DNA from 2 places in the Kitasatospora papulosa genome. Region 2 is predicted to be linked to the other one. Evidence: riboswitches for the same ligand, from Rfam matches in the RefSeq annotation. Region 2 holds a riboswitch; the other holds the start of a gene.

What was found. A riboswitch is a leader RNA that binds a small molecule or an ion and turns the genes downstream of it on or off. The one in region 2 is predicted to bind cobalamin.
Region 1: it holds a riboswitch for cobalamin, as region 2 does, so the genes downstream of both, OG362_RS24930 (cobalamin biosynthesis protein) here and OG362_RS10210 (ribonucleoside-diphosphate reductase subunit alpha) in region 2, are expected to answer to the same signal.

The regions. Positions count from the first base shown of each region.
Region 1 covers NZ_CP108452.1:5,695,284-5,699,476, forward strand. The annotation lists gene OG362_RS24925 (cobyric acid synthase) at 1-1,274, opposite strand, end outside; gene OG362_RS24930 (cobalamin biosynthesis protein) at 1,271-2,215, opposite strand; cobalamin riboswitch at 2,344-2,471, opposite strand; gene OG362_RS24935 (hypothetical protein) at 2,625-2,846, opposite strand; gene OG362_RS24940 (inorganic phosphate transporter) at 2,859-4,109, opposite strand.
Region 2 covers NZ_CP108452.1:2,464,955-2,469,147, reverse strand. The annotation lists gene OG362_RS10210 (ribonucleoside-diphosphate reductase subunit alpha) at 1-2,127, opposite strand, end outside; cobalamin riboswitch at 2,267-2,390, opposite strand; gene OG362_RS10205 (GNAT family N-acetyltransferase) at 2,443-2,943, opposite strand; gene mctP (monocarboxylate uptake permease MctP) at 3,068-4,193, opposite strand, start outside.

The sequences.
Region 1 (4,193 bases), 3.2 Mb from region 2:
TGCCAGTGCGTCCCCCACACCGAGCCCACCCGGCACCCGTCCAGGAACGGCTCGCCGCCGCTCACCTCGGCGACCCCGTGATGGATCTCGTAGCCCTCCACCGGTTCCCCCAGCGCCGTCCCGACCGGCCGGGCCAGCACCTTCTCGCGGCCGAAGCGGACCCGCACCGGCAGCAGCCCGAGCCCCTCGACGCGACCGGCCCGCGACTCCACGTCGTCCTCGATGTGCTCGCCCAGGACCTGGAACCCGCCGCAGATCCCCAGCACCGGCCGCCCCTCGGCGGCCCGCCGCAGCAGGGCGTCCGCCAGACCGCGCTCCCGCAGCCACGCCAGGGCCTTCACGGTGCCCCGCGTCCCCGGCACGATCACCAGGTCCGCGTCGACCAGCTCCTCCGCGCGGTCCACGAACCGCACCACCACGCCCGGCTCGGCCGCCAGCGCGTCCACGTCGGTGAAGTTCGACATCAGCGGCACGGCGCACACCGCGACCCGCAGGACGTCCTCGCCGTGCGGCGGCGCGACGACCGACTCCCGCACGGCGCCGCGCATCGACACCCGCAGCCCGTCCTCCTCGTCGATGCCCAGACCGTGGGCGTACGGCAGCACCCCGAAGGTCCGCCGGCCCGTGAGCCCGAGCAGCATGTCCAGACCGGGTTCCAGCAGCGACACGTCACCGCGGAACTTGTTGACGAGGTATCCGGCGACCAGCGACTGGTCCTCCGGGCTCAGCAGCGCCGTCGTGCCGAAGAACGAGGCGAACACGCCGCCCCGGTCGATGTCGCCCACCACCAGCACCGGGAACCGCGCCGCCCGCGCGATGCCCATGTTCACGATGTCCGTACGCCGCAGATTGATCTCGGCCGGACTGCCCGCCCCCTCGCAGATCACCGCGTCATAGGTACCCCGCAGCTGCTCCAGGCAGTCCGTGACCGTCCCCAGGAGGGCCTCCTGCCGCCCCCCGTGATAGCCGCGCGCACTCATCTCGCCGACCGGCCTGCCCATGAGGACGACCTGGCTGGAGCGGTCACCGCCGGGCTTGAGCAGCACCGGGTTCATCAGCGCCGACGGCTCCACCCGGGCGGCCTGCGCCTGCATCGCCTGGGCGCGGCCGATCTCCGCCCCCTCCCGGGTGACGAACGAGTTCAGCGACATGTTCTGCGCCTTGAAGGGCGCGACCTTCACCCCCCGGCGCACCAGCCACCGGCAGATCCCGGCCGTGACGACGCTCTTGCCCGCGTCCGACGTCGTTCCGGCGACCAGCAGTCCGCCGTTCATGTGGCTCTCCGTCCCCTGGCCAGCCGCCCCGCCGCGCACACGGCGAGGGCCAGCACACTCACCCGGCGCGACAGCCGCACCGCCCGTTCGATGTCCGTGACCCGTACGTCCCGGCCCGCCCCGCCGTTGAGCACCGGCCGGTGCTCCACCCGTCCGCCGTAGGCGAGGGTGCCGCCGAGCCGCACGCCGAGCGCTCCCGCGAACGCCGCCTCCACCGGGCCCGCGTTGGGGCTGGGATGACGGTGCGCGTCGGCCCGCCAGGCACGGACGGCCTCGCGGGGGCGGCCTCCGGCGGCGACGGCGAGCGCCGCGGTCAGCCGGGCCCCCGGCCAGCCGGCGACGTCGTCGAGCCGGGCCGAGGCCCAGCCGTAGCGCCGGTGTCGGGGCGACTTGTGCCCGACCATCGCGTCGAGCGTGTTGACGGCCCGGAAGCCGACCAGCCCCGGCACCCCGCCGAGCGCACCCCACACCAGGGCCCCCACGACGGCGTCGGAGGTGTTCTCGGCGACGGACTCCACCACCGCGCGGGCGATGCCCGGCCCGTCCAGCGCCTGGGGGTCCCGGCCGCACAGGTGCGGCAGCCGCTCCCGGGCCAGCTCGATGTCCCCGGCGGCCAGGGCCCCGCCGATGGCGCGCGCCTCGCGGCCCAGCGACGTGCCCCCGACGACGGACCAGGTGGCGGCGGCCGTCAGCGCCACGGCGGCGGCCGGACGGTTCCGTACGGCACGCGCGGCCAGCGCGGCGGCGCCCGTGGCGCCCCCGGCGCAGACGAGCGTGTGCAGGACGCCCCAGCCGCGGTGGTCGCGCCACAGCAGGTTCTCGGCACGGGTCGCGGCACGTCCGAAGGCGGCGACGGGGTGGCCCCGCCGGGGGTCACCGAGCAGCAGGTCGCCGATCAGCCCCGCGGCGGCGCCGTACGCGAATACGCGGTCGGCTCGCACCGCTCAGCCGGCCGTCGTGCCTCGGAGGGCCTTCTCGGCAGGTGGTGCGGTGACCGGCTCGGGGCAGCCCGACATGGCGTATGTCCTCACTCAGGGTCCGCGCCCTGGTTCGACGTGACCGGCGACGAGAGTCTCCTGGCTCCCGGATCCGCAGTCCTCCGGCCTTCCGGTCCGCGGTGGCGGACCGTGAATTCCGTGTGGAGGCTGCTCCCCGGTGACAGTGGCGGGACCGCGCCGGATTCGCACCGGCTTCCTCTCCTGTCGCCGTGAATGGCTCCGGCAGTCCACCACGCTCCGCGAACGTCCGTCAACCTGCCGTTGACCTGCGAGGCTTCGGTGTGCTCAGACGCACATCGGGCCGGACACACACGGAGTGTGTCCGGCCCGACGCGGTCGCCCGCCCGAGGAGTCAGACGACGATCAGGAAGATCCCGTAGGCGACCGCCGCCGCGCACAGGGCGAAGCAGGCGTACGCGCCGGTGCGTGCCAGGACGCCGCCACCGCCGCCCTGCGCCGTCGCCGTCTGCTTGGCGAGACCGGTGATGCCGAGGGTGAAGAGGCCGACCAGCGCGACGGTGATCACGAGGCTGACGCCGAAGACGGACGCGAGAGCTGCCCAGTCGATGTTCATGCGGATCTGTCCTTACACCGTGGCCGGCCGGTCGGCCGGGGTCTCGGCCGTCGGGGCGTGGATGGTGGTCTTGAGGTCCGGGACGTTCAGACCGGCGGGCGGCGGGCTGACGGCCGCGATGGCGGTCGTGACGACGCCCGCGGGCTCGTCCCCGGTCGCGTTCACATTGGTGTGGTCGACCGGCTTGCGGCGTGACAGCAGCCAGATGGCGCCGGAGCCGGCGACGAGCAGGACGGCGACCACCGCGACGCCCCAGGGGCCCTGCTTGGTCAGGAACTCGGCTCCCGCGCCGACCAGGCCGGCGGCCGGCAGCGTCAGACCCCAGGCGACGAACATCCGGGTGGCGGTGGACCAGCGGACCACGCCCCCCTTGCGTCCGAGGCCCGCGCCCATGACGGCACCCGAGCAGGACTGGGTGGTCGAGAGGGAGAAGCCGAGGTGCGAGGAGGCCAGGATGACCGTGGCCGCGCTCGTCTGGGCCGCGAAGCCCTGCGGCGGACGCAGGTCGGTGAGGCCGCTGCCCATGGTGCGGATGATGCGCCAGCCGCCGAGGTAGGTGCCCAGGGCGATGGCGATACCGGCGGAGGCGATGACCCAGACCGGCGGGTTGGAACCGGGGGCGAGGACGCCGCCGGTGACCAGGGCCAGGGTGATGATGCCCATGGTCTTCTGCGCGTCGTTGGTGCCGTGGGCGAGCGACACCAGGCCGGCCGAGGCGATCTGGCCGGCGCGGTACCCCTTGGCCGTGGACTTGAGCTGGGCCTCGTCGGTGATCTTCCGGTTGAGGCGGTACGTCAGCTTTGTGGCCAGCAGCGCGGCGACTCCGGCCACCAGGGGCGCGGCGATCGCGGGCAGCAGGACCTTCGTGACGACGGTGCCGCCGTTGATCGAGGACCAGCCGGCCGACATCACCGCGGCGCCGATGAGGCCGCCGAAGAGTGCGTGGGAGGAACTGGAGGGCAGGCCGACCAGCCAGGTCAGCAGATTCCACAGGATCGCGCCGACGAGCGCGGCGAAGATGACCTCGGTTCTGAGGCCGTTCTCGTTGATGATCCCGCCGGAGATCGTCTTGGCGACCTCCACCGACAGGAACGCGCCGACGAGGTTGAGAACGGCGGACATGGCCACCGCTGTCTTGGGCTTGAGAGCGCCGGTCGAGATGGTGGTGGCCATCGCGTTGGCGGTGTCGTGGAAACCGTTCGTGAAATCGAACACGAGAGCTGTTACGACAACAATCGCAAGCAGCAGCGTGATGTGTTCCATTTACCCAGGCAATCGTTCGACGTCATTGGCACGGGGAACGTAAGCAACCTGGGTGAACGGAAGATGAACTGGGCAGGGCGGCAC
Region 2 (4,193 bases):
GCGTGCCGCCGCCATGTCGATCAGGCCGCGCTGCGGGATCTCCCACGCCGTGCGGTACAGCGCCCGCACGTCCTCGGGGATCCAGGCGAAGCCCTGCACGGAGCCGCTCGCCTCGCGGAGCGCCTCGCGGGTCCGGGCGTCCCAGACGCCGAGCTTCTTCAGCTCGTCCACCAGATAGGCGTTGACCTGGAGGAACTCGCCGCTGAGCGTCTCGCGCTTGAAAAGGTTGGAGACCTGCGGCTCGATGCACTCGTACACCCCGGCGATCGAGGCGATCGTCGCCGTCGGCGCGATGGCCAGCAGCAGCGAGTTGCGCATGCCGGTCCTCGCGACCCGGGCGCGCAGGGCGTCCCAGCGCTCCGGCCAGTGCAGCTCGGTGTCGTAGTGGTCCGGGTGCAGCACGCCCCGGGCGGCGCGGGTCTCGGACCACGCCGGCAGCGGGCCGGACCGCTCCGCGAGGTCGCAGGAGGCCTCGTAGGCGGCGAGCATGATGCGCTCGGAGATCTTCGTGGACAGCGCGCGGGCCTCGGGGGAGTCGAACGGCAGCCGCAGCTGGAAGAAGACGTCCTGGAGGCCCATCGCGCCCAGGCCCACCGGGCGCCAGCGGGCGTTGGACCGGCCGGCCTGCTCCGTCGGGTAGAAGTTGATGTCCACGACGCGGTCGAGGAAGGTCACCGCGGTGCGGACGGTGGCGTCCAGCCGCTCCCAGTCGATGGTGCCCTCCGCGACGAACGCGCCGAGGTTGACCGACCCGAGGTTGCAGACGGCCGTCTCGCCGTCGTCGGTGACCTCCAGGATCTCCGTGCAGAGGTTCGAGGAGTGCACGACCCGGCCCGGCTCGGCGGTCTGGTTGGCCGTGCGGTTGGAGGCGTCCTTGAACGTCATCCAGCCCTGGCCGGTCTGCGCGAGGGTGCGCATCATCCGGCCGTACAGCTCACGTGCCGGCAGGGTCCTGCGGGCCAGCCCCTTCGCCTCGGCCGCGCGGTAGGCCGCGTCGAACTCGTCCCCCCACAGGTCCACCAGTTCGGGCGCGTCGGCCGGGGAGAACAGCGACCACTGCGTGTCCGCGTCGACCCGGCGCATGAACTCGTCCGGGATCCAGTGCGCGAGGTTGAGGTTGTGCGTACGCCGCTGGTCCTCGCCGGTGTTGTCGCGCAGCTCCAGGAACTCCTCGATGTCCGCGTGCCAGGTCTCCAGGTAGACGGCGGCCGCACCCTTGCGCCGTCCTCCCTGGTTGACCGCCGCGACCGAGGCGTCGAGCGTCTTCAGGAACGGCACGATGCCGTTGGAGTGCCCGTTGGTCCCCCGGATGAGTGAACCCCGGGCGCGGATGCGGGAGTAGGAGAGCCCGATGCCGCCCGCGTGCTTGGAGAGCCGTGCCACCTGGTGGTAGCGGTCGTAGATCGAGTCGAGCTCGTCCATCGGCGAGTCCAGCAGGTAGCAGGACGACATCTGCGGATGACGGGTGCCGGAGTTGAACAGGGTGGGGGAGGAGGGCAGGTAGTCGAGCCGGTTCATCAGGCCGTACAGGGCGGCCACTTCCTCCAGGGCCCGCTCGGAGGTGTCCTCGGCCAGCCCGGCGGCGACGCGCAGCATGAAGTGCTGCGGGGTCTCGATGACCTGGCGGGTGAGCGGGTGCCGCAGCAGGTACCGGCTGTGCAGTGTCCGCAGCCCGAAGTAGCCGAAGCGGTCGTCCGCGCCGTCGGCGAGGGCCCGGTCGACCAGGGCGTCGAGTGCGGCGGCGTGCAGGGTGACGAACTCGGCCGTACGGTCCGCGATCAGGCCCTCGCGGTGCCCGACGGCGACCGAGGCCGAGAAGGAGACGGCGCCCTGTCCGGCGGCCTCGTCCGCGACGGCCCGGGTGAGGAGCCGGGCGGCGAGCCGCGAGTAGGACGGGTCCTCCGAGATCAGGCCGGCGGCGGCCTCGGTGGCCAGCGAGCGCAGTTCCGCCTCGTCCGACCGCGCGCTGCGGCCGCGCAGGGCGGCGGCGGCGACCCGTCCGGGGTCGGTGTCGGGGAGATCGGCGGTGAGGCCGGTCAGGGTCCGCAGCAGGGCGGTCCCGGGCGCGTCGGTCGTACGGCCTTCGGATTCCGCGGCTGAAACCGGGTCGGCTGGCGCGATGGTCACTGGGGCTATCCCTCGCTCGGCTCAGGGCCTGCGGGAGCGGGGCAGCCGGAACACAGGGAACCCGGGGGAGGGCAGCACGGTGCGCGCGGCGTCCACCGGCCCTCCGCGGGGCCCGGACGTCTCTGCGTCCGGTTCGGTCGAGCCGGACGCACTGTCGACAGGTCCTCGGACTCCGCGGTGCGCGTATACGCACCGATCACACCGTTGCGGGACAGTTCCGGATTCGCACCGGATTCCCCTGCGGCGACAGCGAGGTCGAGCATACATGTGGGGGCCGCCGATTGCGGCGGCCCCCACATGTAGTGTCGTGACGGGTCAGAGAGGGAGACGGAACGTCAGGAGGGTGAAGCCCGGCAGAGGGCTCCAGTCCCGCTCCGGCGTCCGTACGAAGCCCAGGCGGCGGTAGATCCGGTGGGCGGCCTCCATCGACGACCGGGTCGACAGGACGATCCCGGAGAGGCCGCCCGCGGCGCGTGCCCGGTCCACGCAGGCCCGCACCAGCGCCTCGCCCGCACCGCGCCCGCGCGCCGTCCCGGAGACGGCCAGCATCCGGAACTCGGCCTCGTCCGGGCCGGCGACGTCCGCCCACGGGCTGCCGGGCGCGACGTAGGTGACACCGCCCAGCAGCTCGCCCCCGGCGTCCACCGCGGCCAGCACCAGGGCCTCGGCGGCCCGTCGCCCGACGGCGCGGAGCTGCTCCAGGTAGGGGTCGCCGGTGCCGAAGTCCAGCAGTCCGTCACCGAGGTACGCCTGGGCCGTGATCTCGCCCAGGGCCTCGTACTCCTCGGCGCGCACAGGTCTGATCGTGACATCCATGCGCGACAGTCTGCCCCGGGCGCGGGGCCGGGCGCACGCTCTTTCCGGGGCGGCACCGGAACCCCGCGGCCTCCGCTCGAACGTCCCGGCGGGGGGATCCCCGCCGGGACGGACGGCGCGGGTCCTAGGCCCGTCGCACCGGCTCGTCGTCGCCCGGCGCACCCACCGTGGCCGGCGGGAGCTCGGTCTTGACGCCGGGGTCGCCGGCGTCCGCCGTGTAGTCGGACGGCGAGGTCTCGTCCACGCCGGCCGGGGCCTTCAGGGCGTTGAGCACGAAGGTCAGCACGACCACCACGACGATGTTCAGCACGATCGCGGTGAGACCGATGTAGCCGATCTCGCCGATGCCCGGGATCTCCTTCGAGGACCCGCCGAAGTGCTTCTGGGTCGGGCTGGCGACGCCGTACGCGGCCACCGTGCCGTAGAGCATGCCGACCGCCCAGCCGGCGATCAGGGCCCAGCGGTGGAACCACCGGGTGAACAGGCCGCCCACCAGGGCCGGCATCGTCTGGAGGATCCAGATACCGCCCAGCAGCTGGAAGTTGATCGCGACCGTCTTGTCCATGGTGAGGACGAAGGCCAGCGCACCGACCTTGACCAGCAGCGAGACCAGCTTGGAGACCTTGGTCTCCTGGGCCGGGGTGGCGTCCGGCCTGATGAAGTCCTTGTAGATGTTGCGGGTGAAGAGGTTCGCCGCGGCGATCGACATGATCGCGGCCGGCACGAGGGCGCCAATCCCGATCGCGGCGAAGGCCACGCCCGCGAACCAGTCGGGGAACATGTTCTCGAACAGCTGCGGGATCGCGAGCTGTCCGTTGTCCACCTTGATCCCGGCTGCGATCGCCATGAACCCGAGCAGGGCCAGCAGGCCCAGCATCAGCGAGTACAGCGGCAGGATCGTGGTGTTGCGCCGGATCACCTCACGGCTGCGGCTGGAGAGCGTCGCCGTGATCGAGTGGGGATACATGAAGAGCGCGAGCGCCGAACCCAGCGCCAGGGTGGCGTAGCCCCACTGGCCCATGTCGCCCGGGACGAGGCCCGCCACGGGCTTGCCCGCGGCCTCGTTCTTCGCCGAGAACGCCTCGCTCGCCTTGGCGAAGATGTCGTCGAACCCGCCGAGCTTGATCGGGATGTAGATGATCGCCACGGCGATGACCAGATAGATCAGGCCGTCCTTGACGAACGCGATGAGCGCGGGGGCGCGCAGGCCCGAGGAGTAGGTGTACGCGGCGAGCACGGCGAACGCGATC